Regions from separate parts of the Kitasatospora sp. NPDC048296 genome, predicted to be linked through region 1. Evidence: riboswitches for the same ligand, from Rfam matches in the RefSeq annotation. Region 1 holds a riboswitch; each other region holds the start of a gene.
What was found. Region 1 has a riboswitch for cyclic di-AMP ahead of ACGF12_RS17695 (peptidoglycan DD-metalloendopeptidase family protein). Riboswitches for the same ligand answer to the same signal wherever they lie in the genome.

Region 2: another riboswitch for cyclic di-AMP. It lies ahead of ACGF12_RS16610 (LysM peptidoglycan-binding domain-containing protein); the one in region 1 lies ahead of ACGF12_RS17695 (peptidoglycan DD-metalloendopeptidase family protein).
Region 3: another riboswitch for cyclic di-AMP. It lies ahead of ACGF12_RS12955 (transglycosylase family protein); the one in region 1 lies ahead of ACGF12_RS17695 (peptidoglycan DD-metalloendopeptidase family protein).
Region 4: another riboswitch for cyclic di-AMP. It lies ahead of ACGF12_RS08405 (transglycosylase family protein); the one in region 1 lies ahead of ACGF12_RS17695 (peptidoglycan DD-metalloendopeptidase family protein).

Annotation. Positions count from the first base shown of each region.
Region 1 is NZ_JBICZB010000026.1:36,940-44,041, reverse strand. It holds gene ACGF12_RS17720 (amino acid deaminase) at 1-914, opposite strand, end outside; gene ACGF12_RS17715 (sugar kinase) at 1,186-2,424, shown strand; gene ACGF12_RS17710 (IclR family transcriptional regulator) at 2,462-3,211, shown strand; gene ACGF12_RS17705 (RidA family protein) at 3,238-3,663, shown strand; gene ACGF12_RS17700 (DUF2470 domain-containing protein) at 3,896-4,615, shown strand; gene ACGF12_RS17695 (peptidoglycan DD-metalloendopeptidase family protein) at 4,943-5,908, opposite strand; cyclic di-AMP (ydaO/yuaA leader) riboswitch at 5,911-6,084, opposite strand; gene ACGF12_RS17690 (MFS transporter) at 6,402-7,102, shown strand, end outside.
Region 2 is NZ_JBICZB010000024.1:28,795-35,896, reverse strand. It holds gene ACGF12_RS16645 (winged helix-turn-helix transcriptional regulator) at 1-394, shown strand, start outside; gene ACGF12_RS16640 (class I SAM-dependent methyltransferase) at 607-1,221, opposite strand; gene ACGF12_RS16635 (hypothetical protein) at 1,218-1,712, opposite strand; gene ACGF12_RS16630 (hypothetical protein) at 1,808-2,038, opposite strand; gene ACGF12_RS16625 (hypothetical protein) at 2,167-2,793, shown strand; gene ACGF12_RS16620 (hypothetical protein) at 2,868-3,161, opposite strand; gene ACGF12_RS16615 (GNAT family N-acetyltransferase) at 3,197-3,754, opposite strand; gene ACGF12_RS16610 (LysM peptidoglycan-binding domain-containing protein) at 4,645-5,346, opposite strand; cyclic di-AMP (ydaO/yuaA leader) riboswitch at 5,354-5,509, opposite strand; gene ACGF12_RS16605 (hypothetical protein) at 5,713-6,252, opposite strand; partial or broken gene ACGF12_RS16600 (GH25 family lysozyme) at 6,319-6,537, shown strand; gene ACGF12_RS16595 (hypothetical protein) at 6,788-7,102, opposite strand, start outside.
Region 3 is NZ_JBICZB010000016.1:108,700-115,801, reverse strand. It holds gene ACGF12_RS12985 (helix-turn-helix domain-containing protein) at 1-553, opposite strand, end outside; gene ACGF12_RS12980 (ATP-binding protein) at 972-1,511, shown strand; gene ACGF12_RS12975 (DUF397 domain-containing protein) at 1,793-2,056, opposite strand; gene ACGF12_RS12970 (hypothetical protein) at 2,614-3,564, shown strand; gene ACGF12_RS12965 (winged helix-turn-helix domain-containing protein) at 3,663-4,259, shown strand; partial or broken gene ACGF12_RS12960 (transposase) at 4,235-4,744, shown strand; cyclic di-AMP (ydaO/yuaA leader) riboswitch at 5,285-5,447, shown strand; gene ACGF12_RS12955 (transglycosylase family protein) at 5,434-6,669, shown strand; gene ACGF12_RS12950 (hypothetical protein) at 6,924-7,102, shown strand, end outside.
Region 4 is NZ_JBICZB010000008.1:123,803-130,904, forward strand. It holds gene ACGF12_RS08385 (protein kinase) at 1-75, shown strand, start outside; gene ACGF12_RS08390 (MazG family protein) at 431-1,468, shown strand; gene ACGF12_RS08395 (SDR family NAD(P)-dependent oxidoreductase) at 1,473-1,898, opposite strand; gene ACGF12_RS08400 (cytochrome P450) at 2,166-3,455, shown strand; cyclic di-AMP (ydaO/yuaA leader) riboswitch at 3,666-3,832, shown strand; gene ACGF12_RS08405 (transglycosylase family protein) at 3,837-4,634, shown strand; gene eno (phosphopyruvate hydratase) at 4,901-6,190, shown strand; gene ACGF12_RS08415 (septum formation initiator family protein) at 6,381-6,851, shown strand; gene ACGF12_RS08420 (DUF501 domain-containing protein) at 6,823-7,102, shown strand, end outside.

The sequences.
Region 1 (7,102 bases):
TAGAAGCCGTCGTCATGGGCGATGTACGCGCCCGAGCGCAGCACCACCAGGGCCTCCGGCAGCGCGGCCAACTCCTCGACCACCAGGTCGAAGTAGGCGCTGCCGCCGGCCGAGACCACCGGCGGCGCATCGTCCGGGTAGGAGCCGGCGAGCCGGCCGTGCAGTTCGCCGAGGGCCTTCAGGTAGCCGCGGACGGTGGCCAGCCCCTCGGCGGTGGCGTCGTGGGCGAGCGCACCCTCGTACCCGCCGACGCCCGCGAGCCGCAGGGTGGGGGCACGTAGGACGGCGGCGGCGATCTCGACGGCCGCGTCCACCCCGCGCGCGCCGGTCCGCCCGCCCGGGCCGCCGAGTTCGACCAGCACCTCGACCGGCCGCTCGGCCCCGGCGGCGCGCAGCGCCTCGTCCATCAGCCGGACGCCCTCGGTGGAGTCGGCCCAGCAGAGGAAGGCGAAGTCCGGGTCGGCGCGCAGCTCGGCGGCGAGCCAGGCGAGCCCGGCCGGGTCGAGCAGGGTGTTGGCGAGCAGGATCCGCTGCACGCCGAAGGCCCGGGCGACCCGGACCTGCGGCAGGTTGGCGAGGGTGATGCCGTGGCTGCCGGCCGCGAGCTGGGCCTGCCACAGGGCGGGCGCCATGGTGGTCTTGCCGTGCGGGGCGAGCGCGACGCCCGCCTTGGCGCACCAGTCGGCCATGGTACGGACGTTGTGGTCGAGCGCGGCGCCGTCGAGGGTGAGCAGCGGGGTGCCGAGCGAGGAGAGGGTCGGGCCGGTGGCGAGCCAGTCCCGGACGGTGTGTCCCCAGCTCTCCGGCGGGGCGGCCTTGAACCGCCAGTCGAGCGTCTCATCGGCCAGCGCCGCCACCGCCCCTTCGGCGATGCCCGGCCCGTTGGTGCCGTTCGCGAACGTCTGCTCCACCATTTCCTCCATCCACCTCGTTGCAACATACGCAACGAGGGTTGCACATGCTGGCAGCACGGTTCTAGCATCGGCGCCGGATCACGGTCAACGGACCCGGCTGACGGTCGAACACCCACGGTCGAACACGAGCGGTCTGACACCGACGGTCACGCACCGACGGTCTGACGCCGACAGTCACGCACCGACGCTCAAGCACCGACGCTCAAGCACCGACGGCCGGCCCAGGTCGACCCGCGCACGACGGGACGGCCGCAGACGAGGAGCCCCGCAGATGCCGCGACAGGACGCCCCGGGGCCGACCCGCCGCCCCGGTCCTCCCCCGACGGCCGTCTGCGTGGGCGAGTCGATGGCCGCCCTGCTCCCGGACCGCCCGGGCCCGCTGGAGGCGGTGGAGAACTTCCGACTGTCCGTCGGCGGCGCGGAGTCCAACGTGGCCGGGGCGCTGGCCGCACTCGGCGTACCGACCGCCTGGATCAGCCGGGTCGGCGACGACGGCTTCGGCCGCCGCCTGCTCACCGAGCTCGCCGCCCGCGGGGTGGACGTCTCCGCCGTCACGGTCGACCCGCACCGACCGACCGGCCTCTACCTCAAGGAGGTCGGCGGCGACACCGGCCACCGGCACGACCTCGGCCCCGGCCGCAGCCGCCTGCACTACCACCGGCGCGGCTCCGCGGCCGCCGCGCTCTCCCCCGCGCTGCTCACCGACCCGGCCGCCGTCGCGCTGCTGGCCGGCGCCCGGCTGCTGCACCTGTCCGGCATCACCGCCGCACTCTCCGACGACTGCCTGGCCCTGCTGCGCGCCCTGCTCGCCGACCGCCGCCCGGGCCGGCTGGTCAGTTTCGACCTCAACTGGCGCCCCGCGCTCTGGCACGACCGCGACCCGGCCGTGCTCCCGCCGCTGCTGGACGCCGCCGATCTGCTGCTGCTCGGCACCGACGAGGCACAGGCCGCCTTCGGCACCGACGAGCCCACCGCGCTGCGCCGCCGCTTCCCCTCCCCCGCCACCGTTGTGGTCAAGGACGCCGCCCGGATGGTCACCGCCCTGGAGCGGGACGGTACGGCGGTCGCCGAACCGGCGCTGGCCGTCGAGGTGGTCGAGGCCACCGGCGCGGGTGACGCCTTCGCGGCCGGCTACCTGGCCGGAACGATCCACGGCCTGGACCAGCGCGGCCGACTGCGGCTCGGCCACCTGAGCGCCGCCTGCGCGCTGACCGCCCCCGACGACCAGGCCGAGCTGCCGCCCGAGTCCGTGGTGGCCGCGCTGCTCGGCGCCTCGCCCGCCGACTGGGCCGCCACCCGGGTCAGCGCCGAGGGAATCACCTCCCCGGCGCTGCCCGCCGACAACGGGGCCCGGGCCCGGGGCGAGCAGTCCTGGACCCGAGGCACCCGAGCGCGAACCCGCGGCGAACAGCCCCGAGCCCAGGCCGATCCACCCCCGCCGCAGGCCGACCCGCCACCGCCGCAGGCCGACCCGACCGGGGCACGGGCCGATCGGTCCCGGGCACGATGAGCACGCCCCCCAGCCCACCGACCGGAGCCCGAGCCCGATGAGCCAGACCGTCACCCGCGCCCTGCGCATCCTCGCCCAGCTCGGCGAGGGCGAGCGCTCCCTCGACCAGCTGGCCGAGGTGCTCGGCGTCCACAAGACCACCGTGCTCCGCCTGCTCCAGAGCCTGGAGGAGGAACGGTTCGTCTACCGCGACTCCGCCTACCGCTACCACCTCGGCGCGGGCCTGTTCGCGCTCTCCGGCCTCGCCCTGGAACAGCGCGGCATCCGCCGGATCGCCGCCCCCCACCTCGCCGAGCTGAACGCCGCCACCGGCCAGACCGTGCACCTGGCCGCGTACGAGGGCGGCGAGGTGGTCTACATCGACAAGTTCGACTCCCGCCACCCGGTCCGGATGTACTCCCGGATCGGCCTGCGCGCCGCGCTGCACTGCGCCGCCGTGTCCAAGGTGCTGCTGGCCGACCTGCCGCTGCCCGAGCGCCGCCGGGTGGTGGCCGGGATCGACTTCACCCCGCACACCGAGCGCACCCTCGCCACGCCAGAGGCGCTGCTCGCCGAGCTGGAGAAGGTCGCTGCCCGGGGCTGGGCCGAGGACCACGCCGAGCACGAGTCCTTCATCAACTGCGTGGCCGCCCCGATCCGGGACGCCAGCGGCCGGGTGGTCGCCGCAGCCTCCATCTCCGTCCCCGACGTCGTCCTGCCGTACGAGCAGGTGCTGGACCTCCTCCCGCGAGTGCTCGCCACCGCCCGCGCCGTCTCGGCCGACTGCGGCGACCCCGACCACATTTGACGATCCGCCACATCCAAAGGAACCCCATGTCCGAGCACCCCCAGACCGGCGACAAGACCGAGATCCGCACCGACGGCGCCCCCGCCCCCGCGTGGATGTTCTCCCAGGGCGTCCGCAAGGGCCCGATCCTGCAGGTCTCCGGCCAGGGCCCGCAGGACCCGGCCACCGGCGAGTACCTCCACCACGGCGACGTGAGGGCCCAGACCCGCCGCACCCTGGAGAACGTCAAGGCCATCGTCGAGGCGGGCGGCGCCGCCATCGAGGACGTGGTGATGTTCCGCGTGTACCTCACCAAGCGCGCCGACTTCCCGCTGATGAACGAGGTCTACGCCGAGTTCATCGAGGAGAACATCAAGCCCGGCGGCGTGAAGCCCTGCCGCACCACGGTCTTCGTGGAGCTGCCCCAGGAGCCCATGCTGGTGGAGATCGACGCCCAGGCCGTCGTCGCCTGACGCCCCGCGAAACCCCCGAGGGCCCGGACGCCGTCACGCGTCCGGGCCTCGCCGCACCCCGCCATCCACTTGCCACACCCCTGCGCGGACATTAGGTTAGGCTCACCTAACTATTAGGAGGTCCGTTCATGAGCGAGCGCAGCATGGGGGTCCCCCCGGCCGAAGGCTGGGGGAGAATCATCGAAAGGTGCGTGTGGGCGAATGCCCCTGCCGAGCGCGGCGAGGTGGGCGCATGAGTCTGCCCACCGGCGACGCCGAGGTGCCCGAGCCCACCACCGCCGAACGGGTCCACAGCCTGCTCAGCACGACCTCCTCACTCACCGTCCGCGCCCTCGGCGAACACCACGACCTGAACACCCCGGTCTCCGTGCACGGCTCCCGACTGCGCCTGCGCGCCCCGCTGGACGCCCCGCTCACCGCGGCCGCCGCCGGAGCCACCGAGGGCCTGGCCGTCGTCCTCGACGTCACCGACGTGTCCCCGGTCGCCGTCCGCGACCGGATCCGCGGCCGCCTCACCCTGGCCGGCCGGCTGCACCTGGCCCACCTCGCCGACGACGGCCTCAGCGTCCACCTGCGCGTGGACGTCGCCCACGCCGTCCTCGCCACCCCGTACGGCACCGGCGCGCTCACCGCCGCCGGCCTCGCCCTCGCCGCCCCCGACCCGCTGGCCCGGCACGAGGCCGCGCTGCTCACCCACCTGGCCGACGAGCACGCCGACGCACTCGACCTGCTCACCGGCCTGCTCGACCCGGCCCTGCTCGCCGGGCACCCGGACATCCGCCCGCTCGCCCTCGACCGCTACGGCCTGGTACTGCGCCTGGCCCACCCGCACGGCCACCGCGACGTCCGCCTGGTCTTCCCCAAACCCGCCGGCGACACCGAGGACTTCGGGCACCGGATGCACGAGCTGCTGGCCGCCGCCGAGCACGGCCTGCCCGTCCGCCGGAACTGACCCCGCCCGGGCGTCACCGCTCGACGGCGTCCTCCAGCACGATCCGCCCCGTCCGCGCGTACCGCTCCGGCCGCCGGCACCGGCGCGATCCCGACCACTCGAACTCACCCGGAGCCACGAACGGCAACGGCCGGCCCGGCTCCACGAGGGATCCTCGCGAAGCCGGGCCGGCCTTGGGCGTGTCCCGCGCCCATGTCCACCGGTGCGGCGATCACCCGGTCGAGCGGTCACCCGACATGACCATCCCGGGCGGTCGATTCGCCCCGCACCAGCGGTGGTTCCTGAAACCCGCGGTCAGCGCGGGGTCCGAACAGGGTCTGCGCAGCGTCAGAGCGCGACGCCGTGCGCCCTCAGGTAGGCGACCGGGTTGATGTCCGAGCCGTACTCCGACCCGGTGCGGATCTCGAAGTGCAGGTGCGGGCCGGTCACGTTGCCGGTGGCGCCGGAGAGGCCGAGCCGCTGGCCGACGGTGACGGTCTGACCGATCTTCACACCGACCACGGAGAGGTGCGCATACTGGGCGTACTTGCCGTCGGCGAGCTTGATCTCGACCTGGTTGCCGTAGGCGCCGCCGTTGCCGGCCTTCACCACGACACCGTTGGCGACCGTGCGCACCGGGGTGCCGGTGGAGGCGACGAAGTCCTGGCCGGTGTGGTGGCCGGAGGCCCACATCGAGCCGGCCACGCCGTAGGCCTCGCCCAGCACCGGGTTGGCCAGCGGAGCGACGTAGCCGACGGTGGCGGCGACCGGGGCGGCGGTGACGACCTGGGCCGGAGCGGCGTTCTGAATCTGGGTCTGGACCTGGACGCCCGGCTTGGCGGCCTCGGTCTGCACCTGCACCTGCACCTGAGCGTCTGCGACAGCGGCGGCGCTCTGGGTGACCGGGGCGGCCGGAGCAGCGGGCTGGGCCGGAGCAGCCGGCTCGGCGGCGGCGTCGGCGTGGGCCGCGAGCGACAGCCCCTGACCCGGGAAGATCAGGTTCGGGTCGGCGCCGACCGCCGAGCGGTTCTGCTCGTACAGCGCGGGCCAGCCGCCCTCGACGTTCCGGGCGTCGGCGATCTTGGACAGGCTGTCGCCGCCGACGACGTGGTAGCCCTCTTGGGCAGCTGCCGGGGCAGCCGACACGGCGTCCACGACGGCGGCGTGCTGCGCGACCGAGGCGGCCGGGGCGTTATGGGCCTGGGCGCTGATCGTGGTCACGAGCGGCAGGGCGAAGGAGACACCGGTGACGGCGACGGCGATGCCGATGCGGGCGGCGCGGGGCACGGCGATACGACGAGCCTGTGCAGGCATGGGATTCCTCTCCGACGCCTGCGAGGTGAGCTGTCGGGTTCGGGCTGGAGTTGCCCGGCCGCACGCGCGGCTTCACCCCAAGCCGGTCCTGGACGTTCGCGCTGAACAGCGCGGACTCCGGTCCGGCGACTTACCTGTGGGTCCCCCGCTCCTGCCGTGCAAAGCTCAGTTCGAACCACCGGACAGCGGCAGGACTCGGCGTTCCACCCGGTGGGTCCACCCAGGCTGGCCGGGTGGTCGCTGAACTAAAACCCATCCGTTCGGGTGAAGCAATGTCGATCTCTTGAACCAGCGACAACCCCCCGCGGCGCGATCACCCTCCGCATGGCCCACCGCACGGTGCGTACACAATCCATTCACTCGACGCCACTGATCCACGACGCTGCGCCGACCTCGGCGGCCCAGTGCGACCGTCCGCTCACGCACCGCCCACCCCGGACACACCGCCCGGTGACCCTTGTCACGTGCACCCTGTCGGGCGCAGGATCAGGCCGTGGCCACCTCAACGGCCGGCACCCTGCGCCTGGGCACCGCGCAGGGCCGCTGGGTTCTCCTGGCAACGGTGCTCGGCTCCAGCATGGCGATGCTCGACGGCACCGTGGTGAACGTCGCCCTGCCCCGGATCGGCGCCGACCTCGGCGCCTCCCTGGCGTCCCTGCAATGGACGCTGAACGCCTATCTGCTCACGCTGGCGGGCCTGATCCTGCTCGGCGGCGCGCTCGGCGACCGGTACGGACGGCGCAAGGTCTTCCTGATCGGCGTGGTCTGGTTCGCCGCCGCCTCCGCGGCCTGCGCCGTCGCCCCGAACATCAACGTGCTGATCGCCGCCCGCGCCGTCCAGGGCATCGGCGGGGCGCTGCTCACCCCCGGCTCGCTCGCCATGCTCCAGGCCGTCTTCCATCCTGACGACCGCTCGGCGGCGGTGGGCCTGTGGTCCGGTCTCGGCGGGGTGTCCGCGGCCATCGGCCCCTTCCTCGGCGGCTGGCTGGTGGACGGCCCCGGCTGGCGCTGGATCTTCCTGCTGAACCTGCCGCTGGCCGCCGCCGTGATCGCGGTCACCTCCCGCTACGTCCCGGAGAGCCGCGACGAGTCCGCCTCCGGCCGCTTCGACGTGCCCGGCGCGCTGCTCGCCGCACTCGCCCTCGGCGCGATCACCTACGCACTCACCGCCGCCGGGGAGGGCCTGTCCCCCGC
Region 2 (7,102 bases), on a different contig from region 1:
GGTCGCGACGGCCAACCGGCTCCTGGCCCACGACACCTTCGACAACAAGTGCGCGCTCAGGCCGATCATGGACCAGACGACGAGCCGCTGGGCGACACTGATCATCTCGGCCCTCATCGCCGGCCCGCACCGCTTCGCGCAGCTGCACCAACGAGTCGGTGGCATCAGCCAGAAGATGCTGTCGCAGAACCTCAAGGCACTGGCCCGGGCCGGGCTCGTCGGCCGCGAGGTCGCGCCCACCAACCCGCCCCAGGTCACCTACAGCCTGACGGAACTCGGTGCCGGCCTGGCCGGGCCGCTGACCGAACTCATCCAGTGGTTCGGCAGGCACGGAGACGAGCTCCTCGCCGCCCAGGAGCACTACGACAGCCAGAAGGCGTCACCGCGCGGGTAACGGGCCGGTCCCATGGGCCGGTTCGGTGGAGTCCCGCGGTGGCACCGGCTGCCCGTGGGCCTGTCTTCGAACCCCCGCCTGCCGGGCCTCGGGTTCCAACGGTCCTCGTGGACGCCCTCGTTCGGAATCGGCACGAGGAACTCCTCTGCGGCAGCGACGTGTTGGCCCACGTCACCGAAGCCACTGGAGCCCCGTACCGGACGGCAGAGGGGCTACCGCCCCCGTTCGAAGACCAGTTCCGTCCAGTGCACGCCACCGCGCCCGTGCAGGTCCGGGCGCTCGCCCCGGTGCAGCAGGTGCAGACCGCGCGCGTCGGCGAGGGTGACGGTGTGCTCGGGCGGGAGATCGAACATGCGGCGGCCGGGCGGGACCGGGCCGTGGCGGAGGGTGAGGGCGAGGCGGCCGCCGGGGGCCAGCAGGCGGGCCAGGGCGTCCATCGCGGGCGGGCATTCGGCCGGGGTGAGGTGCATCCACACGGCGGTGAGCAGCACGAGGTCGAAGCGTGAGCCCTCGGCGCTGAGCAGCGGGAGCGAAGGCAGCGAGTCCGCCACCCACCGCACTCCCGACGCCGCGTGCAACCGCTCCCCCACGGCCCGCAGTTCGGGCGTCGGCTCGGCCGCGACCACCCGGTGGCCGAGGGCAGCGAGGGCGGCCGCATCGCGGCCGGTGCCCGCGCCGATGTCGAGGACGGCGGCGGGCGCCGCCGGATAGAGGTGCAGCAACGAGCGGTGCACCTCGGTGAAGCTCACGCTCTCGTACTGGACGGCGAGTTGCTCCGCCGCCTCGCCGTACCCGGCCGTGCCCGCCGGCCGGTCCGCCGCGCTCATTCCGCCTCCCGGACGGCCACCGCGTCGCCGGCGGCCGCCGCGCTCGCGAAGAAGTCCCGTAGTTCGCGCAGGTCGTTGACCACCTGGGCCGCCCAGGCCTCGGACCAGGGCGTCGGGTAGTCGAGGCGCGCGACCGTGCGAGCGAGCACCGTGTCCTGCTGGCGTACGAGTTCGCCGAGCGCCGAGTCCCGCAGGAACAGGGAGGCGGCCGCGACCTGCTCGGGGCTCAGCACCGGCATCTCGCCACCGGCCTCCCGACGCCCCCCGCCGTAGACCGGCAGCCGGGCGGCGGGGTCGGGGTGCAGGCCGTTCTCGGTGAGGGCTAGCTCCATCAGGACGGCCGTCTGCCGGACGCCGAGGGCGAGTCCGGCGGCGGCCAGCCGGTCGTACCGGACGTCGCGGTGCCGGGGCACCAGCTCGCCGAGTTCCTCCGACGAACAGGTGTCCACGGCCCGCCCCGGCAGGCGGCGCCAGAAGTGATCCACGCTCACCCGGACAGCGTAGCGAACGGACGGCTCGGTGATCAGTGGCTCAGGCCGCGTCCGGTGGGTCCTGGCGGACCCGCCGAAGACCCGCAAGACGCGTCCTATGCCTCGCCGGGATGCCAGGCCGGCCATTCCCAGGGACGGTCGGCCCAGTGCACCTTGACCGGGTCGTGCGGGTCGAGGTCGGGGAAGAGCTGGTGGACGCGGGGTTCGAATTCCTCGGGGCCGAGTGGCTCCCAGCCGTGGCCCTCGAAGTGGACGAGGCGGTAGCGGCTGTCGGTCCGGAAGTCGGCCACCTCGACCAGGGGCGCGGTCGTGCTGTTGGTCTCCATGACCCCCAGCATGTGGCGCGACGGCAATCAGCGCCCCTGCAGACCCCTCTTCCGGGTCATGTCCAGGGGTCGGCGCGCTCGTTGAGTACGGAAAGGTACGGCGGGGGGAGCGCTGGAAGGACGAAGACATGACTGGGCAGTCCACCCGAGAGCAGTGGCAGTGGCCGCCGAACGCCTGGCAGCCGCCTCCCGTCCCCTCCCCTCCCCCGCCGGGAGCGCCCGACTCCCCCGCTCCGGAGGCGCCGCCGCGGCGCTCCCGGAAGGTGTGGGCGGTCGCGGCGGGCGGGACGCTCGCGCTGCTGGCGGCCGTTCTGGTGATGTGCGGCCCGGGCTCGGGCGACGACGTCCACGTGGTGGCCGTGCCGGACGCCTCCCCCTCCGCGGCCACCCCGACGGGCCTGCCGCCGGTCTCGCCGTCGGCCACGAAGCCCGCGCCCTCCCCGCTGCCGTCGCCCGCCCCCGCGATCGCCCAGCTAGGCGGCACGGGCGAGCCGACGTCCCAGGCGGCCGCCCCGGCCGTGACGGCCGCCCCGGCCGAGCCGGAGCCGGCCGACGCCCAGCACGCCACGGCCAGTCCCCGCCCCAAGCCCGGCCGCACCCCGCGCCCCAGCCCGTCCGCCCACGCCGCCCCACCGCCCCCGGGCGGTTCGATCCCCACCTTGGGCCCGGGCGGCATCTGCGACCAGGCCGAACGCGTCGGCCGCTGGCCCGCCGGCTCCGAACAGGCGCGCCTCTGCCACAGCATCTACGGCTGAGCGGTCTCCGGTCCGGTGGCCCGAACCCGGCCGCCGGACCGGTCAGGCTCGCGGGAACGCGTCGGCCCGGGGCATCACGGCGCGCCCAGCAACCCCTTGTCCAGCCGCGGCGCAGGCACCCGCGCGAGGGTGTCCGTGATGTGCCCGGTGTCCCGGTGGAGCACCACGCCCCCCAGGACGGCCGGGCAGCCGGGACCGCTGCCCGGGCAGAGGAGCGGACCGAGGTCCAGGGTCCGGACGCCGTAGCGGGCCGCGAGGCCTCCGTCGAGGAGCGGGTCGGGCTCGAAGGCGGTGTCGCGCGGGAAGAAGCAGGCGTCGGAGCGGCCGTCGGAGGCCGCGAGGAAGGTGGGGGCGTCCTTGCCTGGCATCGGGGTGTCGCCGAGGTAGACGAATCAGCCCCTCCTCACACCGCCTTCAGCTCCTTGGTCAGCTGCTCGAACCGCAGATCCGGTCGGCGCGGGATGCCGAAGCGCTCGTCCCCGTACGGGAACGGACTGTAGACGCCGGTGCGACGGAATCCGCGCCGCTCGTACCAGGCGATCAGCTCCGCGCGCTGCTCGACCACCTTCATCTCCAACAGCGCCACACCCCACTCCTCCCGGGCCACCCGCTCCGCCTCGGCCAGCACCACCCGGCCGATCCCGCCGCCCTGCAGGGTGGGGCGCACCGAGAACATGCCGAAGTAGGCGCGGTCCGCACGCCGCTCCAGCTGGCAGCAGGCGACCAGCTCGCCGTCGCGCTCGACCAGCAGCACGACGCCCTCCGAGTCCTCGACGGCCTCGGTGACACTGGCGGGGTCGGTGCGCTGCCCGTCCAGCAGGTCCGCCTCGGTGGTCCAGCCGGCCTTGCTGACCTCACCGCGGTAGGCGGACTCGACCAGCTCGACCAGCGCCGGGACGTCGGCGACGGTCGCGACGCGGAAGACGGGCTCCCCGGCGGGCCCGGTGGCGATCTCGGACATGGCGGTTCCTCTCCTCGGAAAAGTCGACGTCCGGGCATGGTGCCACAGCACCCGTACCGCGCGGTTCGGGCACCCGCACCCCGAGGGCGGGGCACCCGCGCCGGGCGATGGCGCCCAGCGCCGTGTGACGCGGGTTCAGGGAGTGGCACCGGACACCTGGCGCCACTGGCGGGTACATGGCCACCCTGCTCCCCGGCCGGACCGACCACCGGCCGTACCGGTCCCGTTGGGCCACAGCGCCGCGGGCCGTCGCACCGGAACCAGAGGAGTGTCCATGCCCCGCTCTTCCCGCTCCGTCCGCCCCACCGGTACCACCAGATCCGCCGCCCGCCGCCGGCTGCCCCTAGTGGCCGCGCTCGCCGCCGCGACCGCCCTGGTCGCCGGCGTCGCCGCGCCCGCGTACGCGGCCGATCCCGCCCCTCTTGCCCCTGCCCCCGAGGGCCGTACGGCCTTCCACCCCGACCGCGACTTCGCCGGCTCCACCGTCGCCGCCCACGAGGGCCGCTCCGGCACCGCCCCCCTCGCCTCGCTCGCCGTCACCCAGGCCCCGGGCCTGGGGCCGGCCGGACCCTGCTGCGCGAGGTGTACGAGGCGCGACGGCAGTCGTTCACCGAGCGCTTCACGGACTGGGGGACGAGGACGTCGCCGTGTCCGCCGAGTACCTGGTGCGCTACGGCGCGGCGGACTGACTGCGCTGCGGTCCCGTCCGGACCCCGGGGTACGCCGACGGCCCGGCTCACGCATCGCTACGTGAACCGGGCCGGTCAGGTGGCCGCTTGGCGGCCCGTCAGCCGCCGGACATCCGGCCGACGGGCGGTACTCGCCCGGACCCATCGGTTCGAATAGGCCGATCAGGTCCGATCAGGCCGTACCGATCGGGAGAGGTCCGATCAGTACGCGCTGTGCACCTGCCAGAACGCCCAGGCGGCGTTCGGGCTGCCGTAGACGGTGTTCATGTACTGCAGGGCCCACTTGAGCTGGGTGGCGGGGTTGTTCTGCCAGTCGGAACCGGCCGAGGCCATCTTGTTGCCGGGCAGCGCCTGCGGCAGGCCGTAGGCACCCGAGCTCGGGTTGGTGGCGTGGATGTTCCAGCCGCTCTCGTGGCTGATGATCTGGTCGAACGAGGCCAGCTGGTTCGCCGGGACGATCGAGGCGGCGAGCGCCTGCAGCGCGGCCGGGGTGTTGGCGACCGGGGCGGCCGGGGTGGCGGCCAGCGGGCTGCTGGCGGCCGGCTTGGCCGGAGCCGGGGCGGCCCCGCCCAGGGTCAGGTGCTGGCCCGGGTAGATCTTGCCCGGGCCTTTGGTCAGCACGGACTTGTTGAGGTCGTAGAGCTTCTGCCAGCCGCCCTGCACGTTGTGCGTGGTAGCGATCTTGGTGAGGGAGTCACCGCTCCGGACGGTGTAGACAGCGGGCGCCTGCGGGGCGGCGGCCGGGGCCGAGTGCGCCGGGGCGGGCTTGACGGGGGCGGCGTTCGCGGCGGTGGCGGCGACCACCGGGATGCCGGCGCCGACGCCGACGACCACGGCGGCCGCGACGATGCGCTTGACGGAACCGACGGCGAACAGGCTGGGGCGAGCGTTGACGGGCAGCATGAAGTGCGATTCCTCTCACACGCCTACGAGGTGAGCTGTCGGGTTCGGGCTGGAGTTGCCCGGCCGCGCGGAGACGCGGCTTCACCCCTAGCCCCGCCGGAACCAGTCCGGATGAGGCGACTTACCTGTGGGTCCCCCGCCCCTGCCGCGGTGCTTCATGGATGCACGTGCCCGCCCGATCCGGCGGCAGGATTCGGCGTTCCGGAGAGCGGGGTTCGTTTCGTACGGAGACGAACGAGAAGGACCGTAAACGGCACGGAGCCAATAGCACAAGCCCTCGTGAGCTGGGTCACGGCCCGGCCGGATTGCCCGAATGATCCACAATAGTGCTTGATAACGATTCGATAACGCCCCTATGGGTGCGCGTCAGTGCGGGCCGCCGGGCCCAGTTCGGCGGCCACCGCCCGATGGTGCGCCGTGCGGGTCGCGGGTTCGGGCCCGGCGCGCCCGTCCTGGGGCACGCCGACCTGAGCGACAGTCAGCCCGCCTGCCAGCCCTGCGTATCGACGCCGCCCGACACCTCGGCTGCCGGTCGTACGGGGTGCGGGTGCAGAGGAAGTCGGCCTGGTCCAGGTGGTCGACCGTGCCGTCGGCCCGGTGCACCACGCGCAACGGCTCGCCCGCGCAGTAGCCGTCCAGCCCGGTCCAGGTCCCGTCCGGCTCGGGCTGGAACCGTGAGGTGCGGGGCGCGCCGCCCAGCGCTGTGAGCTCCAGCACACGGCCGGCTCGCAGGTGCGGCGCGACCGCGCCGGCGCCCCAGCACCAGGGGCCGGTCAGCGGTAGCAGCTCCGGGTCGGTATCGGCGAAGGGCCGCCAGGGCTCGGGGACCCGCAGCTCGGGCTCGGCGGTGATCCCGATCAGGTCGCGGGCCACCTGGTCGAGGCCGGCCGCGGTGTTGGCAAGCATGACGGCCGCCACATCGTCCTGCTCGCTGAACAAGAGCGAGGCGGGGAAGCCGGGCCTCGAGCCGCCACCACGACCAACTGGTGGTCGAGCTGCACCGGCAACTACGGCGGCTTCGGCGCCACCAACCCGCTGTGGATCGCCCGTTACTCCTCGACCGTCGGCACCCTGCCGAACGGCTGGAGCTACCAGACCTTCTGGCAGTTCGCCGACTCCGGCACCTTCCCCGGCGACCAGGACCTGTTCAACGGCGCCTCCGACCGCCTGAGCGCGCTCGCGCTCGGCTGACGCGAACGAGCGGCCGCCGCCCCCCGGGGGGGGGCGGCCGCCCCCCCGTCACCCCCGGGCCCCCCCCGTGGGGCCCACCCCCCCGGGCCCCCCCCGCCCGGGCGGACCACGTGCCCCCCCGCACCCGGCCCCCCCCCCCCCCCCCCCCCCCGCGGCGCGCGCGCCGCGGCCCCCCCCACCCCCCCGCCCCCCCCCGGGGGGGGGGCGCCCCCCGCTCCCCGTTCAGCACGGGTCCACCAGCGTGAGCCGATCAGCGCGGGTCCACCAGCTCCGGGGCGAACACCGTGCCCAGCGGCTCCGGGCCCACGTACTGCTGGCAGTTGCACTGACCCGGCTCGTAGCGCACCGGCCGGCGGTCGGCGTCCCAGGCGGTGGGCGTCTCGACCACCTCGTGGCAGCGGCCCTGCTTGTCGTGCTTGGCCAGGTGGTGGGTGCAGCCGCAGACCGGCTCGGGCGGGCGGTTGGCCTCCTCCAGCGCGAGGCGCTGGCGGTGCTGGGTGTCGAGCAGTTCGAGCTTGCGGCTGTGACGGACCTTCAGCCCCTTGCGCACCCGGCCGGCGACCGA
Region 3 (7,102 bases), on a different contig from region 1:
CCGGCCGGCGCAGCGCCGCCTCGTCGATCACCGCCCACAGGCGCGGGTTGGTGCCCTCGGTCAGCAGCTTCTGGCGGCGCAGGCGGAGGCTGACCCGCCGCTCGACCTCCTCCTCGCTGATGACCGGCCGACTCTGGCCGAAAACCGCCCGTGCGTACTCCTCGGACTGCAGCAGTCCGGGGATGAACTGCACCTCGTAGGTGCGGATCAGCTGGGCGGCCTCCTCCAGTCCCACGTAGGTCTGGAACCAGCCCGGCAGCACGTCGTTGAAGCTGTGCCACCAGCCGGACTTGTTGGCCTCGCGGACCAGCCCGAGCAGGGCCTCCCGCTCCAGGCCGTCGTCCACGCCGTACAGGCTGAGCAGGTCGGCGACGTCGCGCTCCTTGAAGCTGACGCGGCCGAGCTCCATGCGGCTGATCTTGGACTCGGAGGCGCGGATCGCGTAGCCCGCGTCCTCACGGGTGATGCCGCGCGCCTCGCGCAAGCGGCGCAGTTGGGAGCCGAGGAGGATCCGGCGGACCATCGAGCCGCCGCCCGGCTGAACTGTGGTCATGCGGTCGAAACCTCCACCTAGGGCAAACAGCGCACAGTCTGCCATCAGTTGAGCGCTCACGGTGCCGATACTGACGGATGTTCCTATCAGTTCTGCACTCCGCACACCAGGATGCACGTGCATCCGGCGCTTGCATATGCCAATAGTGCGACTGCACGTGAATCGACTCTTGCATCTGCAGTGAGCGCACACCACCATGGTGCACGTGCACCTGCACATCCCTGGCAATCCCGCGGGCTCCGCGTCGACCCCACGCGCGACTCCGTGCACCGACCCGGTGGCGTCCCCCGCGCCACCGGGCGTTCGAGTGCGCGCGCGCCTGGTCGAGGGGGCGGCCGAGCGGCCGAGCGAGTCGGAGGTGACCGGCATGACCCCGGCGGGTCCAGCCGTGTCCGCCCCCTTATGGGAGGAGCTCTTCATGAGCACCGGTACGGCTTTGGCGGTTGACCCCCATGTGGTCACCTGTACGCTCGCTCCTCGCTTCGAAGCCGTGAGAACCGCGCGCGACTTCGCCCGGACCGCTCTTCAGCACTGGGGCCTGATGGAGCTGTTCGACGATGTCGCGCTGGTGGCCTCGGAACTCGTGACCAACGCGCTCCGGCATGCGATCGGCGCACGGCCCGACCCGTCGGACTGCTGCCCGGGCGAGTACGACTTTCCCATACAGCCGACCCCAGAAGGACGGCTGCCGATCCGAATAAGCCTGGTGCACCGCGCACCCCAGGTGGTCTGCGCGGTGAGCGATCCGAGCAGCATCGGACCGGTCGCCCGGGAGGCGGACTTCGTCGCCGAATCCGGCCGCGGGCTGCACCTGGTGGAGTCGTTCAGCCGCTCCTGGGGCTGGCACCCGCTGGGCAGCGGCAAGGTGGTCTGGGCCATGTTCGAGGCGGAGCCGGCCCAGGGCGGCGGACTCGACCGACGTGTCGAAATCGGTGGACGGCACCGGCGCTCGGCCTAGCGCCGTGCGGCGCGCGGCCGGCTTGGGAACGACCCGGGAGGACCACACCCCGGGCCCTTCCGCCAGTCCCTCGGACCCTTCGACGCCGGACCGCCTCCGGCACCGGCACCGGCACCTCCCGCCGGAGATCCAGGCCCGCGCGTTACAGGCCCCGGCCGGGCACGACTCGACCCGGTACGCCCCGACCCGACCCCACCCGCGGGAGCGCCCGCGGGGAAAAGACAAAGGCCGTCGTGGTGTCAGCACCCACGACGGCCCCCCGATGGTGAAGCGGCGACCGGTCAGACCGCCAGGTGGTCGAACTCCCCGTCCTTGGCCCCCAGCAGCAGGGCGGCGATCTCGGCCCGGGTGTAGATGAGCGCCGGACCGTCCGGGAAGCGCGAGTTGCGCATCGCCACGTCGCCGCCGGGCAGGGCCGCGAACTCGACGCAGTTGCCCTGGGAGTTGCTGTGCCGGCTCTTCTGCCAGACCACCCCCTTGAGGTCGGCGGCGGCCATCCCGTTGTAGGTGTGGTTCGAGCTGTGCGTGTCCTGCGAGTCGTGCATAGAAGTCTCCCGAAGAGCTCCGGAGTTGTCGTCCAGCGCGGCGCCCCGGCACCGTCGAACGAACGGACCGGCCCCGTACCGGTCCGGCACAACGCCTCACTTGACGCGATGATAGCCGCAGTGCACGTGCATCAGCACGGGACATTGCAGGTGCACGAGGCCTTTTATCAGCGGCCTCGAACTCTTCACGGACCCTTCTCCTGACGGTACGTAAACGGACATAGCCGACTGAATCGACGAGCATTCGATAACCGGCCGTGAGCGGCCCCCCGCTGAATGTTGATCTTCGAATGCCGGGAGTCGCACCGCCGTGACCCTCCGTCAGGTCACCCTTCGACTGTGAGACATCTCACGTGCCACGGGTGCAACGCGACGCCCCACGGGACACGTCAGGGCAACCACGGGCGTCCACCCGGGGGTTGGGCGAGGAATGTCCGGATTGTAGGCAAACCGCCCGGACCGCGACGGCGGAGACACGACCTTCGCACCGCGACCACCCGAAACCCGTACGGCAGCCGACTGCAGGCCTGACGGGCCGATGTCCTACGATCTCCGACATGAGCACCGCAGCCATCCCGGGCGCGCCACTGCCCGTCCGCACTCCAGGCTCCCGTGCGCGGGGGCGCCACCGCCGTCCCGAGCGCCCCGAGATCCGCACCGGCTCGCCGGCCCTGGTGCTCGCCGTACCCGCGACCGCCGGGCCCGAGTCCCGCTCGGTCGTCGAGGAACTGCTCTCGATCGTCCGCAGCGAGCACGCCGGCGTCCGGGCCGCGGTCGGCTACCTCCCGACCGACGGCGCCGTGAGCGAGAGCGAGGACGACCGCACCGTCGCCGAGCTGCTGGCCGAGGCCGCCGAGGCAGGCCTGGCGGCGCCCGTCGTGGTGCCGCTGGCGCCCGGGCCGCACGACTTCCTGACCGGGCTTCACGCCCTCGCCGCCGAGTACGGCGCGACCGTCACCGACACACTGGGCCCGCACCCACTGTTGGCCGAGGCCGTGCACGTGCGGCTGTCCGAGGCCGGGCTGGCCCGGGCCGACCGGGCCCGGCTGTTCGCCATCGCGACCGCCGCGGACGGCGTGGTCCTGACCACCGTCGGCGGCGAGGACGCGGCCGCCGCGGCCGGCATCACCGGCGTGCTGCTGGCCGCCCGACTGGCCGTTCCGGTCGTCGCCGCGGCGCTCGACGTCCCCGGCTCGGTGGCCGACGCCGTCAACCACCTCAAGGAGACCGGCTCCCAGCGCCCGGCGCTGGCCCCGCTGGTGATCGGGCCCGAGGCGGACTCGGAGCTGCTCGCCACGGCCGCCGAGGAGACCGGCTGCCCGTCGGCCGCGCCACTGGGCGCCTACCCGACCGTCGGCCAGCTGATCGCCTCCACCTACCTGGCCGCGCTGCCGACGCCGACGCCGGAGGAGCTGGCCCAGGCCGAGGCGGAGGCCGCAGCCGCCGCCGGGGCCGAGGAGGGCTCCCGCGGCGCCCACGCGGCCGCCCAGGGGCCCGTAGAGGCCTAGCCGGACGCCCGCGACCGCCTTTACTGACCTTGGCGCTTCAAGGTGATTGGCCTGTTTGTGTAGCTGACTGGCAGTCATTGGCGCGCTATGCCGTTGGTATGCGCTATGCGGATGGGGGCGGGCTGACGGCGAGGGCACGTCAGCGCCGCGAGACGGTGCGGCTGGAGGCCGCTGCGTTGTTCGACGAAGGCGTCCCACCGAAGGAGGTTGCCCGCAGGTTGCGGGTGACCGCGAAATCGGCCTATCAGTGGCACCAGGCCTGGCGTGAGGGCGGGGCCGGGGCGCTGGCCTCACGAGGACCGGGCGGGCAGCGATGCAAGCTGTCGGCGCGGTGCCGGGCGAAGCTGGCCGAGTACCTCGAGCAGGGGCCGGCCGTGCACGGCTGGGACGAGGACCAGGTGTGGACAGGCGCGCGGGTGGCGACGCTGATCGGGCGGAAGTTCCACGTCACTTACAGCGTCTCGGGGGCCACCCGCCTGATGCACCGACTCGGCTTCACCCCGCAGGTCCCCGCGCGGCGGGCCGCGGAACGCGACGAGCAGGCGGTGTCCGCGTGGAGGGAGGTGACCTGGGCGGAGGTAAAAGCGCCCGGGCGGCCTGCGACGGATGGCTCTGCTTCGAGGACGAAGCCGGGTTCACCCGCAGGCCGCCCAAGGGACGCACGTGGGGACGCCGTGGCATCACCCCGGTCGTGAGGGTGGGCGGCCGGGGCTCCGGACGGGTCTCGGTCGCCGGGCTGATCGCGATGCGCCCGGGCTCGCGGACCCGGCTGTGTCACCGACTGCGGCGCCATACCGGACGCAAGGGCGAGCGCCGCAGCTTGTCCGAGCGCGACTACATCGGTCTGATCGACGGAATCCACCAGCTGGTCAAGGCGCCGATCATGCTGGTGTGGGACCGGCTCAACACCCACGTCTCGCATGCCATGCGCGACCTGATCAACGCGCGGGACTGGCTGACGGTGTTCATCCTGCCCGCATACGCGCCCGAGCTGAACGCGGTCGAGTACCTGTGGGCCCACGTCAAGCGCAGCCTGGCGAACCTCGCCAGCGTCGCTCTGGACCGACTCGCCGCGCTCGTCCGCAACCGGCTCAAACGGCTCCAGTACCGCCCCGAGGTCCTCGATGGCTTCCTCGCCGGGACCGGGCTCTCCCTCGACCTCCCACCGCCATCACCTTGAAGCGCCGAAGTCAGTAGCACCCTCCCGCGTACCGAAGGGCCCGGAACGACCGCGTTCCGGGCCCTTCGGCTTGCCGTCGGCCTGCCCCGCGGCTCGCCCTTTTCCGCCACTCCTCCGCCCGCCCCCCGTCTTCGGCTCGCCCGCAGCTTGTCCGAGCGGGGGAATTGCGGGAGTTATGGACGATATCGGAAGATAGAGCATAATGTCCGTTTTGTCGCTTTTGGGCGGAAATGCCGAGCGTGCATTCCGGCGCTCGATTCACGGCCACTCCCCTGTTGCGATCGGCGCACCACCGCGCGCTTCCACGCTCCGTCACTTCACTTCTGAAGCGGAGACAATTGCGGGAATCCACAGCGGCATTGCCAAAAAACGATCATTTACGATCATGATTCGTGTCCAATTTGGCAGTTTCCGCTAAACCGTGATGCGCATCACAGATATTTGCAGTTTGAACTTAAGTCCGCTTAACGTGCTCCTCGTTCGTGACCACACGAACCCAGTTCATCCGCGACGCCGAGTCCTGCCGTCGGATGTCCTGGCAGCGCGAAAACGCATCACGGCAGGAGCGGGGGAACCACAGGTAAGTCGCCCCGGGCCGCTCCTCGGAACGGTCCAGGGCTAGGGGTGAAGCCGCGCCCACAGCGCGGCCGGGCAACTCCAGCCCGAATCCGACAGCTCACCTCGCAGGCGTGGGAGAGGACCGCGTCTTCATGCTGCCCACCAACGGCACCCGCCTGTCCGGCCGTACCCGTCGCGTGATCGCCGCCCTCGGCGTCGCGGGCGTCGGTCTCACCGTCCCGTGCCTCACCACCGGCACCGCCAACGCCGCCCCCGTCGCCACCTGGGACAAGGTCGCCCAGTGCGAGAGCAGCGGCAACTGGAGCATCAACACCGGCAACGGCTTCTACGGCGGCCTGCAGTTCACCTCCAGCACCTGGGCCGCCTTCGGCGGTACCGCGTTCGCCCCGCAGGCCAACCAGGCCACCAAGGACCAGCAGATCGCCATCGCCGAGAAGGTCCTCGCCTCGCAGGGCCCCGGCGCCTGGCCCGTCTGCTCGGTCCAGGCCGGCCTGACCAAGGGCGGCGCTCCGGCCGCCGTCGACACCTCCGCCGGCACGGCCGCCAAGCCTGCCGCCAAGCCCGCGCAGAACCAGGCCCCGGCCCCGGCCGCGAAGCCCGCCGCGCCGGCCGCGCCCGCCCAGCAGCAGGCGCAGTCGTCCACCGACTACACCGTCGTCGAGGGCGACTGGCTGTCCTCGATCGCCGCGAAGAACAACGTCCAGGGCGGCTGGCAGCACCTGTACGACCTCAACCGCGCCACCCTGACCGAGGGCCCGAACACCATCTACCCGGGCCAGCACCTGACCTTCGGTGACGGCGTCAAGGCCCAGGCCGACAAGTCCTCCTCGTCCACCTCCGGCTCGGACTTCGGCTGGTTCAACCGCTCCCAGAAGGCCGGCCAGGCCGCGAACGGCGGTGCCGTGAACGCCAAGCCGACCGCCCTGACCCAGGCCTCGAAGCCGGCCTCGAAGCCGGCTGCCAAGCCGGCCGCCCAGGCCGCCACCGGCAGCATGGCCGCCGCGGTGTCCTTCGCCGAGTCCAAGGTCGGCCAGGCCTATGTCTACGGCGGCACCGGCAACGGCGGCTGGGACTGCTCCGGCCTGACCCAGGCCGCGCTGCGCGCCGCGGGCATCAACATCCCGCGCGTCGCCGCCGACCAGGCCGCCGCCAGCACCCACGTCTCGCTGGACAGCCTGCAGCCGGGCGACCTGCTGTTCTGGTCGAACAACGGCCAGAACTCCGGCGTGTACCACGTCGCGATCTACATCGGCGGCGGCAAGTACGTCGAGGCCGCCAACCCGAGCTCGGGCGTGCGCGAGCAGGCCATCGCCAACTGGGCCCCGGACTTCGCCGGCCGGGTCTGAGCAACGGCCCACGGGCGCACGGGCCACAGGCCCACAACCCACGGGCCCACAGCTGACGGACAACAGAGAACAGCTGACAGGTAACAGATTTCAGATAACAGATTTCAACATCTGTCAGCCGTCGTCCGAACGCTGACCACCCGCCACCCCCGGGGAGAGCCTGGTCGCTCCTCCCCGGGGGTTCCGGCGTATTCGCATGGTGAAACCCCGGCCCGACGGGCATGCTGCTGCTCTGCACCCGAGGAGGAATCACCATGGCCCAGGTCACCGTCACCCTCGACGCGAACCTCGCGATAGACGCGATGCTGCTCTCCGGCACCAAGAGCCCGCAGGACGCGGTCGAACTGATCCTGCGCGACTACCTGGCCCGCGGCCGCCGCACCGAGACCCGGACCGGCGACGCGGCCGACGGCCACCGGCTCACCGCCGACCG
Region 4 (7,102 bases), on a different contig from region 1:
TCCGTCCGCCGCCTCCGCCAATCCCTCACCACCCTTCAGCCCCACCACTCCACCCCCTGGCCCCCCACGCGCTGACCCCCGACCCGTTTCTGCGGCAGCGGGGAGTCGGTGGGCTCGGGTCCGAGCTCGCTCGTGGTGTTGGCTCCGGCTCCTTGCTCCTGGCAATCCGCCGCCCTCGCCTGCCGCTTGGTGTCAACCGTCTGCCGCTCGTGCAGGAGCGGGAGGTCGACCGGTTCGACGTCCTGTGCCAGTCGGTGGGTCCGGCCTGGCGGTCCGCCAGATCGGGGCCCGATCTTCCGTGGGTGCCGGAGGGCGGTGGGGCGGGTTGAGCGTGTGGTTCGGGAGCCGGGTTCGGGGGCGGGAAGTCACCGGGGGCGACGGGTCTGCCCGCGGCCCGGCCCTTCCGTCGAGGGGCGGGTAGGTTCGAGGTGTGACGACGAATGCTGTGCCGACGAACAGTGCGGGCGCGAAGTTGATCCTGCTGACCACCACCCACCGGGTGGCCCCCGGGTTGCTGGCGTGGCCGGCGTGGGAGGCGTTGCGGTCGGCCGGGCGGGTGCTGGTGGGGGACGAGGGGCATCCGCAGGTGGCCGCGGTGCGGCAGGCCGGGGTGGCGGTCGAGGTGGCGGCGGCGGAGTCGGCGCCGGCCCTGGCGCGGATGCTGACCGAGCAGCCGGCCGGGGCGGGGCCGACGGTGTGGCTGGGGAGCCCGGACGGGGATCCGGGGCTGACGGACGCGCTGGCGCGGCTGGCGGTGGAGCACGCCGGGGAGGTGCCGGAGATCGAGGTGCTGCCGGGTTCGTACGACCTGCCCGGTTCGCGGCTGCTGGACCTGGTGTCGGTGATGGACCGGCTGCGCTCGCCCGGGGGGTGCCCGTGGGACGCCGAGCAGACGCACGAGAGCCTGGTGAAGTACCTGGTCGAGGAGGCGTACGAGCTGGTCGAGGCGATCGAGGAGGGGGACCGGGACACGCTGCGCGAGGAACTGGGCGACGTGCTGCTCCAGGTGTTCTTCCACTCCCGGATCGCCGAGGAGCACCCGACCGGGCCGTTCACCATCGACGACGTGGCCGGGGACATCGTGGAGAAGCTGGTGTACCGCCACCCGCACGTGTTCGGGGACGTCGAGGCCGAGGGCGCCGCCGAGGTGGAGGCGAACTGGGAGCAGCTGAAGGCGGCGGAGAAGGCGGACCGGGAGTCGGTGCTGGACGGCGTGCCGGCTGGGCTGCCGGCGCTGGCGTACGCGGCGAAGCTGGTGTCCCGGGTGCGCCGGGCGGGGTTCGAGGGCGTGCCGGACGAGCCGTACGAGCTGCCGGCGGAGCTGACCGCGGAGTCGGCGGGCCGATTGCTGCTGGCGGTGGCGCAGCGGGCGCACGACGCCGGGGTGGACGTGGACGCGGCGCTGCGCTCGGCCGCGCGGGGCTACCGGGACGCGGTGCGCGCGGCCGAGGGGCTCAAGCCGGAGTAGCGGCTCAGGCCGCCGTGGCGGTGTGCCCGGTCGGGCGCCGCTGCGGCGGGACGAGCTCGCCGATGGCCTCGCCGACCAGGGCGAGGAGTTCGGCGAGGCGCTCCAGGTCGAGGTGGTCGGGCAGGTCGGCGAGGGAGACGATCCGCTCGCCGTTCGGGCCGGCGACGCAGAAGAGGTCGATCGGCCCGAGGTGCTTCTCGGCGGTGTCGACCAGGGCGGCGACGTCGCTGGGGCGGCGGATGTCAGCGCCGACGCCGACGACGGGGCAGCCCGGCCGGTCGAGTTCGGCGGCGAGGTCCTCGGCGACACCGACGTGGGTGTCGGCGATCAGCATCCCGGCGGCGCCGGCCGCGGTGAACCGGCGGGCGAGGCCGGCTCCCGAACCGCCGTCGAGTACCGCGATGACGACGACTGCCCCGCTGACCCGCATGGTCTGCTCCTCCCTGTGGGCGACACCGCACCGGCGCCCACGCATACTGCGGAGGATCGTAGGCACGACCTGACCCTCCGCAACAGGGATTACCCCGCAGGTGACCAGACTCACGCCTGCCACCTGTCCAAGAGCTGTCCAAGAGCTGTCCACGGACCGTCCACCGGCCGTCCACGGAGCGTTGGCGACCCGCTCGCGCGCCGTTCGCGACGTGTTGACGGTCGGGAACGGTCGGGACGCGCCCGACCCAGCGGCTACGGTCGACCCATGCCTGCTCAGTCCGACGCCGCCCAGCCCGCCCCGCAGCTCTTCACCTGGGAGTTCGCCGCCGACCCGTACCCGGCCTACGCCTGGCTGCGTGAGCACGCCCCGGTGCACCGCACCAGGCTGCCGAGCGGCGTGGAGGCCTGGCTGGTGACGCGGTACGCGGACGCCCGGCAGGCGCTGGCGGACAGCCGGCTGTCGAAGAACCCGGCGCACCACAGCGAGCAGGCGCACCGCACCGGCCGGGTGGGCATCCCGGGGGAGCGCCAGGCGGACCTGATGACCCACCTGCTGAACATCGACCCGCCGGACCACACCCGGCTGCGCCGGCTGGTGTCCAAGGCGTTCACGCCGCGCCGGGTGGCCGAGTTCGAGCCGCGGGTGCAGCAGCTCACCGACCGGCTGATCGACGGCTTCGCGCAGCGCGGCTCGGCGGACCTGATCCACGAGTTCGCCTTCCCGCTCCCCATCTACGCGATCTGCGACATGCTGGGCGTGCCGGCCGAGGACCAGGACGACTTCCGTGACTGGGCCGGGATGATGATCCGACATGGTGGGGGCCAACGCGGCGGCGTGGGGCGGGCGGTGAAGCGGATGCGGGCGTACCTGCTGGAGCTGATCCACCGCAAGCGGGCCGATCTCGGTGACGACCTGATCTCCGGCCTGATCAGGGCCAGTGACCACGGCGAGCACCTGACCGAGAACGAGGCGGCCGCGATGGCCTTCATCCTGCTGTTCGCCGGTTTCGAGACGACCGTCAACCTGATCGGCAACGGGACGTACGCGCTGCTGCGCAACCCGGGGCAGCGGGCGCTGCTGCAGGAGTCGGTGGTGCGCGGGGAGACCGCGCTGCTGGAGACCGGGATCGAGGAACTCCTGCGCTACGACGGGCCGGTGGAGCTGGCGACCTGGCGGTTCGCGACCAGGCCGCTGACCATCGGCGGGGTGGACATCCCGGTGGGCGATCCGGTGCTGGTGGTACTGGCGGCGGCGGACCGCGACCCGGACCGGTTCGCGGACGAGAACACCCTCGACCTGGCCCGAACCGACAATCCCCACCTGGGGTTCGGGCACGGCATCCACTACTGCATCGGCGCCCCGCTGGCCCGGCTCGAAGGACGTGTCGCGCTGGCCACGCTGCTTTCCCGGCTTCCCGATCTGCGACTGGCTGAAACTCCGGAGAATCTCCGCTGGCGGGGTGGCCTGATCATGCGTGGATTGCGCGAACTTCCGGTCGAATTCAGTCCCGAGATCCGGTCTCCACATGCCCTTCCTGAGGCTCCGACACGCTGACTGGGCGTCGTTGACACCCTCCTGATGACGGTGTGAACGCCCATCAATCCGGACAAACAGGTGCAGTTGGTAGGCGATTGATCACGTGCCGTAATTCCGGTGTGATGTCGACGATATGAGCTTGTGATCGGTCTGAGGATCTGTCTAGTCTCCCTGGAGTTCGCAGCTGCGGACCTCGTGCGCGGAACGCCGAATCCTGCCCGCCGCGCCACGGGAAACCGACCAGACCCTTGGGCAGGGGCGGGGGAACCAGGTTTGTTGCCGTCCTCCACGGCTTGGGGTGAAGCCGCCCGAGCGGAACGTTTCCGCGCACGGCGGCCGGGCCACCTCCCGGTCCGAACCCGACAGCTCACCTCGCAGGCGTGCGGAGAGGGACCCTTCATGCTGTTCGTTGGAACTGGCCGTCACCGTCGTCGCACCCAGGCCGAGAAGGCCATCGCCGTCGCCGGTGTGGCCGGCGTCGGACTCGCGATGCCGCTCCTCGCCGCCACCGGCGCCTCCGCCGCCCCGGCCTCCGCCTGGGACTCCGTTGCCCAGTGCGAGAGCGGCGGCGACTGGAGCATCAACACCGGCAACGGCTTCTACGGCGGCCTGCAGTTCACCTCCAGCACCTGGAAGGCGTACGGCGGCACCGCCTACGCGCCGCAGGCCAACCAGGCCAGCAAGGGCCAGCAGATATCGGTCGCCGAGAAGGTGCTGGCCTCCCAGGGCCCGGGCGCCTGGCCGGTCTGCTCCGTCAAGGCGGGCCTGAGCAAGGGCGGTGCCCCGGCCGCGGTCGACACCTCCTCGGACGCCAAGCCGCAGTCCGCCCCCCAGCAGCAGACGCCCAAGCAGCAGGCCCCGAAGCAGCAGGCTCCGAAGCAGCAGACCCCCAAGGCGGACGCGAAGCCCGCCCAGCCGTACGCACCGAAGCACGCCGCCCCGAAGCAGGCCGAAACGCCCGCGGAGCAGCCGGTCCAGCAGTACGTTCCGAAGCACGCCGCCCCGCGTGCCGCCCAGCCGGCCCAGGCCGCCCCGGCCGGCCACGACTACACCGTCCACTCCGGTGACACCCTGTCGAGCATCGCCGCCGTCCAGGGCGTGTCCGGCGGCTGGCAGGCGCTGTACGACGGCAACCGCGGCACGGTCGGCGGCGACCCGAACCTGATCATGCCCGGCCAGGTCCTGCACCTCGGCTGAACCGGTCCGTAGGACCTCGAACAACACCCCGGGGACGAAGGGGGCCGCGCCCGGCCTCCTTCGTCCGCATTCGTCCGCGCCGGGGGGACAAGCTGGGACAAGCAGGTGAACTACCGGGGGGTAGTAGGGCCACACGCTGAGACGGGACCGAGGCCAACGTGGCCCTGGGAGTCCGGGCGGTTAGGCTCTGGGTCGTAACGACTCCGCAATCGTCCCGCTGACAGCACCACCGTCAGCCGGACCCTGCTTCCGCAAGGAGATGCCTCGTGCCGTCCATCGATGTCGTCGTAGCCCGTGAGATCCTCGACTCGCGCGGCAACCCCACGGTCGAGGTCGAGGTCGGCCTCGACGACGGCAGCACCGGTCGTGCCGCCGTCCCGTCGGGTGCCTCGACCGGCGCCTTCGAGGCGCTGGAGCTGCGCGACGGTGACAAGAACCGCTACTTCGGCAAGGGCGTCGAGAAGGCCGTCCTGGCCGTCATCGAGCAGATCGGCCCGGAGCTCGTCGGCTACGACGCCACCGAGCAGCGCCTGATCGACCAGGCCATGCTCGACCTGGACGCCACCCCCGACAAGTCCTCGCTCGGCGCCAACGCCATCCTGGGCGTCTCGCTGGCCGTCGCGCACGCCGCCTCCGAGGCCAGCGACCTGCCGCTGTTCCGCTACCTGGGCGGCCCGAACGCGCACGTCCTGCCGGTCCCGATGATGAACATCCTCAACGGCGGCTCGCACGCGGACTCCAACGTCGACATCCAGGAGTTCATGATCGCCCCGATCGGCGCGGAGTCCTTCTCCGAGGCCGTCCGCTGGGGCGTCGAGGTCTACCACACCCTCAAGGGCGTGCTGAAGGAGCGCGGCCTGTCCACCGGCCTCGGCGACGAGGGCGGCTTCGCGCCGAACCTGGACAGCAACCGCGAGGCCCTGGACCTCATCACCGAGGCCATCCAGAAGGCCGGCTACGTGCCCGGCCGTGACATCGCGCTGGCCCTGGACGTCGCCGCCTCCGAGTTCTACAAGGACGGCGCCTACCAGTTCGAGGGCAAGGCCCTGTCGGCCGCCGAGCTCATCGAGTACTACGCCGAGCTGGTCGCCGCCTACCCGCTGGTCTCCATCGAGGACCCGCTGGACGAGTCGGACTGGGACGGCTGGAAGGCCATGACCGTCAAGCTGGGCGACAAGGTCCAGCTGGTCGGTGACGACCTGTTCGTCACCAACCCGGCCCGCCTGGCCAAGGGCATCGAGACCGGCACCGCCAACGCGCTGCTGGTGAAGGTGAACCAGATCGGCTCGCTGACCGAGACCCTGGACGCCGTCGAGCTGGCCCAGCGCAACGGCTACCGCTGCATGATGTCGCACCGCTCCGGCGAGACCGAGGACGTCACCATCGCCGACCTGGCCGTCGCCACCAACTGCGGCCAGATCAAGACCGGTGCCCCGGCCCGCTCCGAGCGCGTCGCCAAGTACAACCAGCTGCTGCGCATCGAGGAGATCCTCGACGACGCCGCCGAGTACGCCGGCCGCGGCGCCTTCCCGCGCTTCCGCTCCGCGGACCAGTAGGCACAGTCGCTCCGCGGACCAGTAGGCGCAGTCGCTCCGCAGGCGAGTGAGCACAGCAAGTACGAGGGCTGAGCAGCCGAGCCAGCGCAAGCCTGACCGGTGCCCCGCCGCACACCCCGTAGGGTGGACGGCGGGGCACCGTCGCGACCAGGAGGGGATACGGGAGATGGCTGGCTGGAGGATCCCGGGCTTGGCGGCCCGACCCCGGTTCACGAGCCGGGCGACCGTCCTCGTCCTGGTGCTCTGCTCCCTGGTGGCGATCCTCGCCTACCCGACGCGGCAGTTCATCTCCCAGCGCGCCGAGATCTCCGCCCAGCGGGCGAAGGCCGACCACGTGCGCCAGCAGGTCGACCAGCTGCGCCGGGACAAGGCCCGCTGGCAGGACCCGGAGTACGTCAAGGCGCAGGCCCGCGCCCGGCTGCACTACGCGGTGCCGGGGGAGACCCCGTACATCGCGGTGAATCCGGCCGGCCCGGCCGTCCAGCCCTCCGCGCCCGCCGCACCCGCCTCCTCCGGCGGTTCGGCCCAGGCGGCCGCCAAGCCCTGGTACGCCAGCGTCTGGGACTCGGTGGACGCCGCCGACACCGTCGCGCTGGCCCCCGCGACCCCCCGTCCGCTCCCCCCGTCCCCCGTTGGAGACCCCACCCCCCATGACCACTGAGAACCACCCCGCCGTCTCCGACGCCGACGTCGCGGCCATCGCCGCCCAGCTCGGCCGGGTGCCGCGCGGCCTGCGCGGTGTCGCGCACCGCTGCCCCTGCGGCAACCCCGACGTCGTGGAGACGGTCCCCCGGCTGCCGGACGGCACGCCGTTCCCGACGCTCTACTACCTGACCTGCCCCAAGGCCGCCTCGCTGATCGGCACCCTGGAGGCGGAAGGCGTGATGAAGGAGCAGAGCGCCCGGCTCGCCG